Regions from separate parts of the Rhizobium sp. KNZ2-6A genome, predicted to be linked through region 2. Evidence: predicted binding sites of a transcription regulator. Region 2 holds the regulator's gene; the other holds the start of a gene.

Region 1 (7,354 bases), on a different contig from region 2:
CAGTCCGCATGATTTGTCGCCTCATGAATATTTTCGCCAGATCTACTGGAGTTCGGGCGTCGACCTTCCGGAGGACGGCTACGAAGAAAAGGTCGATGAATTCCTGTTGGAAGCCTTGGAGCTGCCGGCGGGCGAAAAGGCTGTCATATCGCTGCAGCTGCCGGCCGAATTCGTCATTATATTTGAACCGGTTACCCATAGCGCGCAATTCATCGACGTAAAGGGCGAACCAACCAAGGAACGGCAGAGCATATCGCTCGTCTTTGATCGCACGCATCAGCACCACGACACGATCGAGCTTAGACCCGGCCCGCTGCGCATCGTCATAGAGAACCACACGGAGGTCCGCACCCTGCCGTCGGTATGCATCGCCAATGACGCACTTCACACGCTGCTCGGCAATCGCCGGCCATTCCTGACCGCCAAGCGGCTGCTTTCCAACCAGACGTTCCGCGACATATACCGGACCGATACGATCGACATCAACCAGAGGCTGAAGATCGCCAGCCTCACCTTTCTCTTCACCGATCTGCGCGGTTCGACGGAACTGTATGAGCGGGTCGGCGATCTTGCGGCCTTCGATCTGGTCAAGACGCACTTCAGCATCCTGCACGAAATCGTCGGCGCGGAGGCTGGCGCGGTCGTCAAAACCATCGGCGACGCCGTCATGGCCACTTTCCCGACGCCGGACCGGGCGCTCGCCGCGGCGATGCGGATGCGCGAGGCCATGTCGAGCCTCAACGAGGAACGCGGCAACGACGATCTACTTCTGAAGATCGGCATCCACGAGGGACCATGCATTGCGGTCAGCCTGAACGAGCGGCAGGATTATTTCGGACAAACGGTCAATATCGCCTCGCGCGTGCAGCATCTGGCGACGTCGAGCGAGATATTTGCCACGGGTGCGGTGCTGGAAAATGCCCGCGCCGCCGAACTGCTGACGACGCGCGGCTTGAAACCGCAATCGCATCATGTCGCGCTGCGCGGCATCACGGATGCGATCGATATTTTTATGATCCCCTGAGACCTATCATGAGATCTTTCAGCTTGCGAAGCGACCGGCATCCGCGCCGTAATAATTGACGTAGCGGTCCGAGATGCTGGCGATCGGCAGAACGATCAGCACATCGGTCGTGTTGAAGGCGTGGTCGACAACGGCGGTGGAACCGACCATGGCACCGAGGCGCAGATAGCCCTTGATCAGCGGCGGCATCGCCATCAGCGCTTTCTTCGGATTGACGGCTTCGACCGGCATCAGGTCCATGTTGCGGGCAAGAGACGGCAAAGCACCGACCGTCCATTCGTCCTTGGCGACGACATTATGATAGAGGAAGGACAGGGCCAGCGCATGCTGCTCCGGCAGGATGCCGGGGAAAGAGGCGCAACCGATCATCGCACCCATGCCGTGCTTCAGGGCATAGGCCCAATTGCCTTGCCACAGCAATTCCACCGTGCGCTTGTTCCGGTATGCCGGCAACACGCAGGAACGGCCAAGCTCCATGAAGCGCTTGTCCGGATGGCGGGCGAGCAACGCGTCGATGTCGAATTCCGAAGAGGAATAGAAACCGCCATTGGCCATGGCTACTTCCTGGCGCAGCAGGCGATAGGTGCCGACGATCTGGTCTTCCGAATCGCCCTCGATCGAAAGGTCCAAAACCAGAAGATGGTCGCAAATGGCGTCCCAACTATCGACATCACGCTGGCGACGCATGGCGTCATCAGGCAGTTGCGCGTTCATCTCCTCGACGAAAACGCGATAGCGGACGGCCTGGGCGGCATCGATTTCGCGCGCCGTGCGGGCAAGGCGCGTTTCTAAATTTCCGATGCGTCCGAGCACATCGCTGGCAACCGGTGCAACCGGTGCCTTTGAAGACTGAACCATTTCGCCCTGAGCTTCGCGATTCAAGATTTCGATGGACATGGCGATTCTCCCCCTACGGGCCGATATAGCGCCATAAACCAAATTCGTGCGACAGGAAAGTGACACGCAGCTTTGCTAAAAGCAAGAAGTGTGCCCATTTCAATTTTCGAATGAACACGCCGTCCCCAACTTAGCAGCGGCAATTGCCATAGGTTGAGCCATATTGCCGGCCACTATCGAGCATTGATGAGCCGGCTTCCTTAACCTTCATCCGAAGATGCGTGATGATGTCTAGGCGCGTTCGAAAACCGACCTCGACAGGCCCTGCAGCGTTGCCGACAGCTTTTCGGGATCGACAGGCTTGACGATGACGGCATCGGCCCCGGCCAGCAAAGCCTGGCGGCGGACCGAGTCGCGGCTGTCTGCGGTCAACACGACGATCGGAAGCGGCGGCAAACCGTGCCGACGCTCATAGGCCCGCAATTGCGCAAGCACGGCAGCACCCGAGCCGCCGGACATATTGAGATCGGTTACCAGCACCTCCGGCCGCGCTTCGGCGTTTTCGACGCGAACGCGAAGGCCTTCGAAATCCTCGACGAGGCGAACCCTGTGACCGGCCTTGGAGAGCATGGCCCTGACCAGCATGGCATTGACCGGGTCATCCTCACCGAGCAGGATATCGAGCGTGCGATCTTCCGCCTCCGGCGTCGTTATGCCGATCTCGGAGACCGCCTCGATAAAGGCATCACGCTTTTCCATGCCACGCATGCGGCCCCTCAGCACGTCGATCAGCGACTGCTCGCGCAGCGGCCGGATCAGCCAGGCGTCGAAAAGATCGAGCGGGTGGGTATTGCGCTCCTCCGGATTGACCAGGAAGATCTTGCGCAGGCCGGGCACGGCAAGCGCAGTTCCCTCACTAAAATACCAGGGCGCCATGCGGTGGTCGACGATGAGATCCGTCCATATCCCCTCCTCGCCCATCGGGAACGAGCGCAGCAGATCGTCCATGTCGTCGGCATCGATCAGCCTGCAATGACCGCCAAGGGTCCGGATGGTCTGCGTGATTGCATCGCTTGCGGCCCCTTCGGGCGCCAGCAGCAGGACGCGCGATCCCTTGAGCATGATGTCGCGCCATTCATGTCCACTCTCCTCGGCATCCAGGCCGACCGGAAAGGAAATGATGAACTCGCTGCCCTTGCCGCGTTCGCTGGCGACGCTGAGCCTGCCGCCGAATTCGCGCAGGATGCGGGCGGAAATGGCCAGACCCAGGCCCGTGCCGGCGCTTTTTTCCACGATCGTGCCGGCCTGTTCGAACTCGCCGAAGACCCGCGCCTGTTCTTCCTCGGTCATGCCGGGGCCGCTATCCCGCACCGATATCGTCAAATCCCGTCCCCGAAGGTCGACACGGACAAGCACGCCACCGGTCTGGGTGAACTTCACGGCGTTGCCGATGACATTGAACAGGATCTGACGCAGACGGGCCGGATCGAATTCCATGCTCTCGGGGACCTTGGCCGCGACGCTCGCAGCGATTTCGATGCCCTTTTCATGGGCCCGATGGGCTAGCATCTCGATGACGCCTTCCAGCAGGGGGCGCAAAGCCTCCTTGCGCGGATGCAACTGGAAGCGGCCGACCTCGATCGTGGAGAAATCAAGCAGGTCTTCGACCAGCTGCACCAGCGCGTGACCCGACTGGCGAATGCCCGTCAGGTAATTTGCCTGCTCCAAGGTCAACGGTGTCTGGGCAAGCAGATGGTTCATGCCGAGAATGCCCGACAGCGGCGTGCGGATCTCATGGCTGACGGTGGCGAGCAGCCGCGACTTGGCCGCGCTGTTATATTCGGCCTTCAGCCGCGCATCCTCGCGCATGCGGGCGGCCTGCCGCTCTTCCGTCACGTCACGCGCGATGCTCTGGATGCACAATTGCCCCGTCGTCGGATCGCGGAACATGACATCGTGCCAGGCAAAGATGCGCCGCCCCTCGGGCGTGGCGATTTCGGCATCCTGATGTTTTGCATCGGTGACGGCACGGAATACGAGGCCTGCCTCCTCCAGCGTCAGGCCTTCCGGCTGCGGCTTGCCGGTCAATTTGCGAAAGGTGGCGTTGGCATGGAGAATCCGGCGATCGATGCTGCGTGTGACCGCGAAGTCGCCGAGCGCATCGTGGATAGTGGCAAGCAGGCCGGTGCTTTCCCTGTGTTCCCAAAGACGGTCGTGTTCGCTTTCGCTGAAATCGGCCGCGACAATTGCAGGCTTGGGCAACGCGCGACGGGCATTGACGATGCTGACGGCGGCCAGCATGAGGGCAACAAGGCCAAGAACGCCTGCGAGCGTGAAGGGACCTCCGGCAAAGCCGATCGCAAGGAAGGCCGCGCCTGCCAGGAGACCGCCGCCATTCAGCCAATGGCCCTCCAGCCACCACGCCTTCACCGACGATACCGGCTGGCGGAACGCATCCTGCAATGGCGCGATCGGTTTCTCAAGCGACGGCTCGGTTTCGGCCGCTCCTTCGATCGGTCGCGCGTGGCCGCGGATTTGGGCTGCGGCAAGCTTTTGCTGCAGATTTGCCAGAGTGCTCATGCAATCTGGCTAACACATGCAACCTTCCCGATGCCTTCAGGGATTCGCTAGAATTTTAAACTTTTGCCTTTTTCGGCATTAGAAGCTCGTCGAGAATGACGCAGCCGGCCCCGATCGTGATGAAACTATCGGCGAGATTGAATACCGCGAAAGACCATGTCTGCGTGTGGAAGAGGATATAGTCGATCACATGGCCGTAGAGGAAGCGGTCGATCAGGTTGCCAAGCGCCCCGGCGATGATCAGGGCAAAGCCCATATGGGCCAACCAGCGATGATCGGGCGTGCGGCGCCAGAGCCACAGCACGAAGGCGACGATGACGAGCCGCATGCCGACGATGAACCAGCCGTCCATGCCTGACAGCATCGAGAAGGCCACGCCGAGATTGTATGTGCGATAGAGCGCCAGCATCGGAATAACAGGCACCATCTCCTGCAGCGGCAGCCAGTGATCGACCGTGATCTTGATGGCCTGGTCGAGAATGACCGCAACCACGATGAAGATCAGGATCGGCAGGGGCCGTGAAAACAGGGCCGGCCTCGCAGTCTGCTGTTCGGTGGTCTCGCTTTCGGTCATCGGGTCTCGCTCAGGGTCAGGATATGGCGGCGGGCCTCGAACAGCATGACTGCGGTTGCAACCGCCAGATTGAGGCTGTCGGCGCGGCCGGCCTGCGGAATGCGGGCAAGCGCGTCGGCCTCTTTCGCCAGGGCATCCGGCAGGCCGGACTGCTCATTGCCCATCAGGATGACGACGGGCTTCTTCTTGTAATCGATGGTGCGATAATCGACCGCGCCAGCCAGATGGGTGGCGACGACAGCAACGCCGGCCGTCTTCTTCCAGGCCAGAAACTCCTCCGGCGTCGCCTTGACGACCGGAACGGCAAAGACGGAGCCCATGGTGGCGCGCACGGTTTCCAGCGAAAACGGATCGGTGGTCTCGCCGACGAGAATGACGCCGGAAGCGCCGGCCGCATCGGCGGTGCGGATGATGGTGCCGAGATTGCCGGGATCGCGCACGCGGTCGAGCGCCACCCAGGTCTCGCCCGCCTTCGGCTTGACATCCCTCAGCTGCTGCCAGCGCTGTTCGAAGACACCGACCACCATCTGCGGATTGTCGCGGCGGGTAATGGAGCCGATGACCTTTTCGCTGACCTCGAGCACCAGCCCGCCGGCGGCGACCGTCTTGGCGGCGACCTGCTCGACCAGCGGCTTGCCCTTGGCGGCCTTGGCATAGACCAGTGTGCGGATCGTCCAGCCGAGTTCGAGCGCGTCGATGACGAGCTTCAGGCCCTCGGCCAGGAAGGCGCCGCTTTCCTCGCGGGACTTCTTGACCGTCAGCGCCTTGATGTCCTTGACGATCGGATTGGCAAGCGAGGTAACCTCCTTGACCTGCCCGACCTTGCGTGGGCCGTCATTACGGAAATCCTGGTTCATTTCGGCACCCAGCGGCTGAAGAGAGAGGTGGAAAGCGCCCTGCCCGGCGTGCGGCCGTCAAGGCCTGCCTCGCGGATGACGAGCTCGCCGGATTCGACAGCGCCGCCGGCACCGCGCATCGTCTCGCGCATCAGCTCATGGATCGAATAGAAGCTGGCGCGGATGGAATAGGCCGTCAGCACGAGGCCGAGCGCCTTCGGCGACAGGATCTCGCGGCAGATATCGAGCATCAGCGGCAGGTGCTCGAACAGATGCCAGACCTCGCCGTTGGGGCCGCGGCCGAACTTGGGCGGGTCGGTTAGGATGATATCGTATTTGTTGCCGCGCCGTTCCTCGCGCAGGATGAACTTCATCGCATCCTCGCAGATCCAGCGGATCGGCAGCTTTTCCATGCGCCCCAGGACCTGGTTTTCGCGCGCCCAGCCGATTGCCTTCTTCGAGGCATCGACGTGGGTGACTTCCGCGCCGGCGGCGGCGGCCACCAGCGACGCGACGCCGGTATAGCCGAAGAGGTTCAGGACCTTCAGCGGCCGTTTCGCCGCCTCGACCTGCTCCTTCATCCATGCCCAGTGCACGATCTGCTCCGGGAAGACACCGACATGGCGAAAGGCAGTAAAGCGGCTGAGAAAGTCGACGCCGAGCAATTGCAGCGGCCAGGTCTCGCCGAGCGCTTCGCGTGGGAAGCGCCAGCGGCCCATGCCGTCTTCATCCGTATCTCCGGTGAAGATGGCATCGGCATTGTCCCAGACATGAGAGGCGAGCGACGGCGGCCAGAGCGCCTGCGCTTCCGGGCGGACGATGCGATAGGGACCGTATTGCTCGAGCTTCAGCCCGTTACCGCTGTCGATGAGGTGAAAATCCCCGGCACCCAGCGATTCGAGAATAACGGGCACACGTTCAGCCGGCCGCTCGCCGCTTCGCGTCATCAGCGGGCGCTCGGGCGCCGCAGGAGCGCCCGCCGCATCGGTCACCCGTTCGCCATGATCACGCGAAGGCCTGGCATCATGCGAAGGCTTGGCTGGCCTTGAAGCATACGCAGCCTTTGCCGGCGGCTTGCCGGGCATGTCGCGCCGGGGCTTTGCCCCAAGACCGCCGGCGGCCTTTTGGCCGGGGCGGTTTTCCCTGTGTTTCACCATGCTTGTCTCAAAATTGATATGTGCGTGCAAATAGCATCTGGCCGCCACTTGGCAAAGTGCTTTCCGATCTGCGATGATCCATGCACAAAATGTCACATTGGGAGGATTGCGCATGGACATGACCGGCGAGGAGCGGATCGCGGCATCCAGGGACGCGGTGTGGGCGGCACTGAACGATCCCGAAATCCTCAAACAATGCATACCCGGCTGTCAAAGCCTGGAGAGGATTTCCCCGACGGAACTGACAGCGACCGTGAAGCTGAAGATCGGCCCGGTTTCCGCCTCCTTCAATGGCGAGGTCACGCTTTCCAATATCAATGCGCCGGAGAGCTATACGATATCAGGC
Region 2 (7,354 bases):
GCCCTTGGCAACGGCCATGATATCAGGCTTGATCCCAGCCCATTCATAGGCGAAGAGCTTGCCGGTGCGGCCGACGCCGCACTGCACTTCGTCAAGAACCAGCAGCAGGCCATGCTCGTCGCAGATCTCCCGCAGGCCACGCAGGAACTCGTTGGTCGCGGGACGGATGCCGCCCTCGCCCTGAACCGGCTCGATCAGGATCGCGGCCGTCGCGTCGGTGATGGCCGCGCGAACGGCATCGAGGTCACCGAACGGCACCTGATCGAAACCCGGCGCCTTCGGGCCGAAGCCTTCGATATACTTCTCCTGGCCGCCGGCGGCGATCGTCGCGATCGTGCGGCCGTGGAAGGCGCCTTCGAAGGTGATGATGTGGAACTTTTCGGGATGTCCCTTGGCGAATTGATAGCGCCGCGCCGTCTTGATGGCGCATTCCAGCGCCTCCGCGCCCGAATTGGTGAAGAACACCTTGTCGGCGAAGGTCACTTCCGTCAGCCGCTTCGACAGCTTTTCCTGGCCGGGTACTTCATAGAGGTTGGACAGGTGCCAGACCTTGTCGGCCTGCGCCTTTAGTTCGGCAACCAGATGCGGATGAGCATGACCCAGCGAATTGACCGCAACGCCGGCTGCGAAATCGAGATAGCGTTCGCCATTTTCGGTAACCAGCCAGACGCCCTCGCCTCGCTCGAACCGCAGCGGAGCACGCAGATAGGTATCGTAAAGCGGCGCGGTCTCTGCCATGGCATGTCTCCTCGATCACAACCCTAAGGACCAATCGCTTCCATTCGATGAAACGGGTCCGAAAAAATCAAAAATGCCGCCTTGCGGCGGCCTGGGCACTATTGATGTTTTGCACCGCGATGTCAACAAAACTGGCGATTTAGCAGGTGCGAGAAAGCGCTGGCGGCCAAAAGAGATGCGTTCGGCACTGCCTATTGCAGAAATGCCACGCCGGGGCAGCAAGTTGGGGAAAACCTCGAAATCGATTCCTCAAGATTCCCGCGACTCTTGTCACGGAGTCAGCCTCACACTAGGTTAAAAACCAATTGCTAGACTGCATGCGGCGGAACTAGTCACCACAATTTTAAAGCGTTTCGTGCCTCGATCCCATGCGAGGCAATGGTGAGGGATTCTGCCATCGGAAACGCGACAGCGGAGACAGGGCATGAATTGGACAGACGAACGCGTCGAGAAGCTGAAGAAGCTATGGTCCGAAGGGTTAAGCGCCAGCCAGATCGCTGCGCAGCTTGGCGGCGTGAGCCGTAATGCCGTCATCGGCAAGGTGCACCGCCTGAACCTTCCCGGCCGAGCGAAGGCGGGCGGCACGGCGACTGCGGCACGTACGCCGAAGCGCAGCAGTGCCGCGCCCCGCGCTCCGAATTACACGTCTCGCGTCGCAACCCGCACGATTACCCGCCAGCAGGGCGCGACCATGCTGAAGGAAGAAATCGAAGTCGATGCCGTCAACGAGATCCAATATCGCCCGGCCTCGAACGTCGTCGTTCCGATTTCCCGCCGTCTCGGCCTGACGGAGCTTACGGAGCGCACCTGCAAGTGGCCGGTGGGCGACCCGCTGAAGGACGATTTCCACTTCTGCGGCAACGAAAGCCCGGATTCATCGCCCTATTGCACCTACCATCAGCGCCTGGCCTACCAGCCAGTGCACGAACGGCGTCGGCCGGCTCAGCCGCGCGGCTGAGATGCTCAGAGCATTCCCGCATCCCGGACGGAAAACCGCTCCGCACTTTTCCTGGAAATGCTCCCATGACTGAGATAAAGAAACGGGCCCTTCGGGGCCCGTTTTCTGTTTCCGCCGCTACTGCATAATTCCCTAAATCGAAATCGATTTAAGGGAAAATTATGCAGCATTCCAAGGTGTTACAGCGACCTTAGCACGTCTTGAAAGACGCGCGGCGCTGTAATGTCGAGTGCCTGATCGGGTATTCCCGCTCAGGCTTCCATGGAGTAGCCCGCGCCGCGAACGGTGCGGATGACATCCTGCATATTGGAGAAATTGAGCGCCTTGCGCAGGCGGCCGACATGGACGTCGACAGTGCGTTCGTCGACATAGATATCGTGCCCCCATACGCCGTCCAGCAGCTGCGAGCGCGAGAAGACGCGGCCCGGCGAGGACATCAGGAATTCCAGCAGGCGGAATTCCGTCGGCCCCAACCGCACTTCGCGGCTCTTGCGGTGGACGCGATGGGTTTCGCGGTCCAGCTCGATATCGCCGCAACGCAGCACCGTGGAGAGAACCTCCGGTCGGGCACGCCGCAGCATCGCCTTGACGCGGGCCATCAGCTCCGGCGTCGAGAACGGCTTGACGACATAATCGTCCGCGCCGGTGGAAAGCCCGCGCACGCGCTCGCTTTCCTCGCCACGGGCCGTCAGCATGATGATCGGCAGGCGCTCCGTCTCCGGCCGCATACGCAGCCGGCGGCAGAGCTCGATGCCCGATACGCCGGGGAGCATCCAGTCGAGGATCAAGAGATCGGGGATGCGCTCCTGGAGACGCAGCTCGGCCTCATCGCCTCTGAGGATCGTGTCGACCTCGAAGCCTTCGGCCTCAAGATTGTAGCGCAGCAGAACGCTCAGCGCTTCCTCGTCTTCTACAACAGCAACTCTCGGAACCATGCGCCTTTGGTCTCCTTTTTCGCTTCCAGATTATTCCGTCACCGCGCCGACGGTATTGGCGGTATCGTCCTTCGGGCGCTCGCCTTCCGGCTGCGCGCCTGTCGCCATGTAATAGATCGTCTCGGCGATGTTGGTGGCATGGTCGCCGATGCGCTCGATGTTCTTGGCGCAGAATAGAAGATGCGTGCAGGTGGTGATATTGCGCGGATCTTCCATCATGTAGGTCAGCATCTCGCGGAAGAGCGAGGTGTACATGGCGTCGATTTCCTCGTCGCGCTCACGGATCGATACGGCCTTGTCGGGCGAACGGGTGGCGTAGACGTCCAGAACTTCCTTGAGCTGGCTCAGCGCCAGTTCGGAGAGGTGCTCGATGCCGCGGGCGAGACGACGCGGAACGCCGGTGCCTTGCACGGCGATGACGCGCTTGGCGGTATTCTTGCCGAGATCGCCGACGCGCTCCAGATCGGAAGCGATGCGGATCGAGCCCATGATCTCGCGCAGGTCGGCGGCCATCGGCTGACGACGGGCGATGGTGACAATCGCCTTGTCGCCGACCTCGCGCTCGGCATGGTCGAGAACGACGTCGTCTGAGATGACCTTCTGCGCAAGGGCGGCATCGCTTTGGACCAATGCGCGTACGCTGTCGCTGACCATCTGCTCGGCCAGGCCGCCCATTTCCGCAATGCGGCGCGTCAGGAACTTCAGGTCTTCGTCATAGGCAGAGAGAATGTGTGTGGAGACCATTTTTCTATCCTCAAGGTGAACTGTGTGAAAGGGTCCGCGCGCCTGCCATCATCAACCAAAACGGCCCATGATGTAATCCTGCGTGCGGTAATCGTCGGGATTGGTGAACATTTTATCGGTGTCGTTCTCCTCAACCAGATGGCCGAGATGGAACATTGCGGTGCGCTGCGAAACGCGGGCTGCCTGCTGCATGGAATGCGTCACGATGACGATCGTGAAGTTTTCCCGCAGCTCATGAATAAGATCCTCGACCTTGGCGGTTGCGATCGGATCGAGCGCCGAGCACGGCTCGTCCATCAGGATGACTTCCGGACTGACGGCAACGGCGCGCGCGATGCACAGGCGCTGCTGCTGACCGCCCGAAAGGCTCGTGCCGGCATCATGGAGCCTGTCCTTGACCTCGCCCCAAAGACCCGCCTTCTGCAGGCTGGTCTCGACGATATGATTAAGATCGGCCTTGGAGCGATGCAGGCCATGGATGCGCGGCCCATAGGCGACGTTCTCATAGATCGACTTCGGAAACGGGTTGGGCTTCTGGAAGACCATGCCGACGCGCGCGCGCAGCTCCACCACGTCGATGCTGTTGTCGTAGACGTCCTGATCGTCGAGCGTGATCTTGCCGGTGACGCGGCAGGTCTCGATCGTGTCGTTCATGCGGTTGAGGCAGCGCAGGAAGGTGGACTTGCCGCAGCCGGAAGGGCCGATGAGCGCCGTCACCGTATTGGCGCGGATCTTCAGGTTGACGTCGAAGAGCGCGCGCTTGTCCCCATAGAAAACCGAGACGTCCTGGCCGATCATCTTGTAGGGGATCGTGGTCATCTTCTTGGCCAAGGCTCTTTCGCTTGCGGCTTCGCTCATCATGTTCATTCCTCGGCCCTCCCTTACCAGCGCCGTTCGAAGCGGCGGCGCAGCAGGATGGCGCCGATGTTCATTGCGACGAGGAAGAAAAGCAGGACGATGATGGCGCCGGACGTTCTTTCGACGAAGGCACGCTCGGCTTCGCTGGCCCACATGTAGATCTGCACCGGCAGCGCCGTCGAGGGATCGAGCGGCGATGTCGGATAATTGGCGACGAAGGCGACCATGCCGATCAAGAGCAGCGGCGCCGTCTCCCCGAGCGCATGGGCAAGCCCGAGGATGGTGCCTGTCAGGATGCCTGGCATGGCGAGCGGCAGGACATGATGGAAGACCACCTGCATGCGCGATGCGCCAAGACCGAGCGCGGCGCTGCGGATCGACGGCGGCACGGCGCGCAACGCAGAACGCGTCGCGATGATGATCATCGGCAGCGTCATCAGGCTCAAAACCAGCCCGCCGACGAGCGAGGCAGAGCGCGGCAGCCCCATCATGTTGATAAAGACCGAGAGGCCCAGCAGGCCATAGACGATGGAGGGCACGGCGGCGAGATTGTTGATATTGACCTCGATCAGGTCCGTCAGCCGGTTCTTCGGCGCGAACTCCTCCAGATAGATCGAGGCGGCAACGCCGACCGGCAGAGCGAGCACGAGTACGGTCAGCATCAGATAGAGCGAGCCGATCAGCGCGACGCCGAGACCGGCGGCTTCCGGACGGCTGGAATTGCCCGACACGAAGAGACCATTATTGAACGCCTTGTGCAGGGCTCCGCTTTCGCTGAGCTGCTTCATCCAGGAGACCTGCCGGTCGGATATCTTGCGGTCCTTCTCGTCGACGGCGAGATCGATCTGGCCCTTGTTGGCGGAATCGATATTGGCGCTGGCAAGGAAGGTGACGCTCTCAGTCGTCCCCATGATCGAGGGGTTGGCGACGACCTTGTCGCGCAACACGATCCTCGCGCCCTCAGATACCATCGCCGTCGCCTCGCGGACAAGCGCACGATTGGCGGGATCGATATTCAAGGCTTTCACCAGCGCGTCACGCACCAGAACCGGGTAATTGGCTGCTATCAGCACCTTCGGATCGGTAACCCGCTTGGCCGTGGGGTCGATCACCTTCTCGGTGAATTCGATCGGCAGGGTGATCGATGTCTGAACAAAGGCGGTGTAGCCGGTGCGCACCACGGTCGAGACCAGGATGGCAAGGAAGACGAGGCCGAAGATAACGGCCGTGACGCCATAGGCGCGGAAGCGGCGCTCGGCGGCATAGCGCCGCTTGATGCCGATATCACGCCGCACTGGGGCGCCGGGTGTGAGCCCACGCGGCATATTCGACACCGGGGAGGATACGACATCGCTCATTCGTATTGCTCCCTGTAGCGGCGGACAACGTAGAGGGCATAGACGTTGAGGCACAGCGTCAGGCAGAACAGGGTAATGCCGAGCGCAAAGGCGACGAGCGTCTGGGGCGAGGTGAATTCCAGATCGCCGGTCAGCTGGTTGACGATCTTCACGGTCACGGTGGTCATGGGCTCGAAGGGATCGAACTGCATGCGGGCGGCGACGCCGGCGGCCAGCACCACAATCATCGTTTCGCCGATCGCGCGCGAGGCGGTCATCAAGAGCGCGCCGACGATACCCGGAAGCGCTGCCGGCAGCAGGACGCGCTTAACCGTTTCCGAGCGGGTGGCGCCGAGGCCGAGCGAGCCGTCGCGCAACGATCGCGGCACGGCCATGATGATATCATCCGACAGCGAGGAAACGTAAGGGATGAGCATGACGCCCATGACGAAGCCCGCCGTCATCACGCTCTGAGCCTCGATGAAGCTTCTGTAATTTCCCGTCAACATACCATCGATTTCGGCCGAGATGTCCCTGAGGAAGGGACCGACGGTGACGAGGGCGAAGAAGCCGTAGACGATCGTCGGAATGCCAGCCAGAACCTCCAGCATCGGCTTGGCAACGGAGCGGACGCGCGCCGAGGCATATTCGGCCATGTAGATCGCGGCGAACAGGCCGATGGGCACGGCGAAGAGCATGGCAACGAGGCCGATATAGATCGTGCCCGCCAGCAGCGGTATCAGACCGAAGGTACCCGAGGTCAGCGAGCCGGCGCCGGTAAAGCGCGGATCCCAGACTGTTCCGAAAAAGAACTCCTTCGCAGGCACCATGCTGAAGAAGCGCGCCGCTTCCGAAAGCATCGAAACGGCGATGCCGACCGTCGTCAGCACGGCGATGGAGGAGGCGACGATCAGCGCGCCGAGAATGACCTGTTCGACGCGGTTGCGGGCACGGAAACGCGGAGCGATGACGCGCAGGCCATAGAGCGAGCAAAGCAGCGCCAAAAGGATTGCGACTGCGGACATCACCATCCGGCTGATTTCGCGCATATCGTTGTATTTGTTGGCGGCGTCGATCATGTAGCCGGTGGGACGGACCGCGAGCGGCACGCCCTTCTGCGCCAGCAGCAATTGCAGGTCGGCCGTGCCGCGGGCAACTTCGGCAAGCTCCTGGCTATCCAGCAGGCGCATGCCGCGGGCGATGCTGCGCACCATGCCGTAGCTGAGATTGAGCTCCGCCTGCGGCAGAGACCTGACCTCATCTGGAAAGGATTTCGTCACCACGCGATCGATGACGATAGGGCTGACGATCAACCACACACAGACGAGCGCGAGAGCCGGAAGCACCGCCCATATGGCGGCATAAGCACCGTAATATCCGAGCCGGGAATGCATGGACGAGGACCCGCCGCCCGACAGCGCAGCCGCCCTCACCCGCCCCAGCACGAAAGCGGAGGCGCCGATGACCGACAGGCACAGCAGCAGCAGCGATACACTCATTCCCATTCCCCGGCGAACGCCGGCGCAGCCATGGGGCCGCGCCGCCGCTCAATCCTTACGCATTCACATGATCTTCCCATCCGCGAAATCCTTGCGGATCCGGTCGCGCTCGGCATCCGGCGCCGGCACGAGGCCATATTCCGCCAGCGGGCTGTCCGGTCCGATCATCTGATCGCTCGTGAAGAAATCGACATATTCCTTGAGGCCCGGGATGACGCCCAGATGGGCCTTCTTGACGTAGAAGAACAACGGCCTCGACACAGGATAGGTGCCGTCGGCAATCGT

The links. Region 2 encodes PhoB, which activates phosphate uptake and scavenging genes when phosphate is short. Its sites were predicted from a motif close to TGTCATNNANCTGTCAT; they were not measured.
Region 1: a site for PhoB is predicted at 1,970-1,986, ahead of olsB (l-ornithine N(alpha)-acyltransferase). Genes of this name have one in related genera too.

The regions. Positions count from the first base shown of each region.
Region 1 covers NZ_JBNDIC010000004.1:122,742-130,095, forward strand. The annotation lists gene ACPYOP_RS04555 (DUF5939 domain-containing protein) at 1-1,024, shown strand, start outside; gene olsB (l-ornithine N(alpha)-acyltransferase) at 1,043-1,921, opposite strand; gene ACPYOP_RS04565 (hybrid sensor histidine kinase/response regulator) at 2,153-4,441, opposite strand; gene lspA (signal peptidase II) at 4,497-5,015, opposite strand; gene ACPYOP_RS04575 (TrmH family RNA methyltransferase) at 5,012-5,872, opposite strand; gene ACPYOP_RS04580 (class I SAM-dependent methyltransferase) at 5,869-7,005, opposite strand; gene ACPYOP_RS04585 (SRPBCC family protein) at 7,121-7,354, shown strand, end outside.
Region 2 covers NZ_JBNDIC010000016.1:20,650-28,003, reverse strand. The annotation lists gene ACPYOP_RS13435 (acetylornithine transaminase) at 1-738, opposite strand, end outside; gene ACPYOP_RS13430 (GcrA family cell cycle regulator) at 1,163-1,696, shown strand; gene phoB (phosphate regulon transcriptional regulator PhoB) at 1,948-2,631, opposite strand; gene phoU (phosphate signaling complex protein PhoU) at 2,662-3,375, opposite strand; gene pstB (phosphate ABC transporter ATP-binding protein PstB) at 3,427-4,242, opposite strand; gene pstA (phosphate ABC transporter permease PstA) at 4,257-5,591, opposite strand; gene pstC (phosphate ABC transporter permease subunit PstC) at 5,588-7,069, opposite strand; gene ACPYOP_RS13400 (substrate-binding domain-containing protein) at 7,133-7,354, opposite strand, start outside.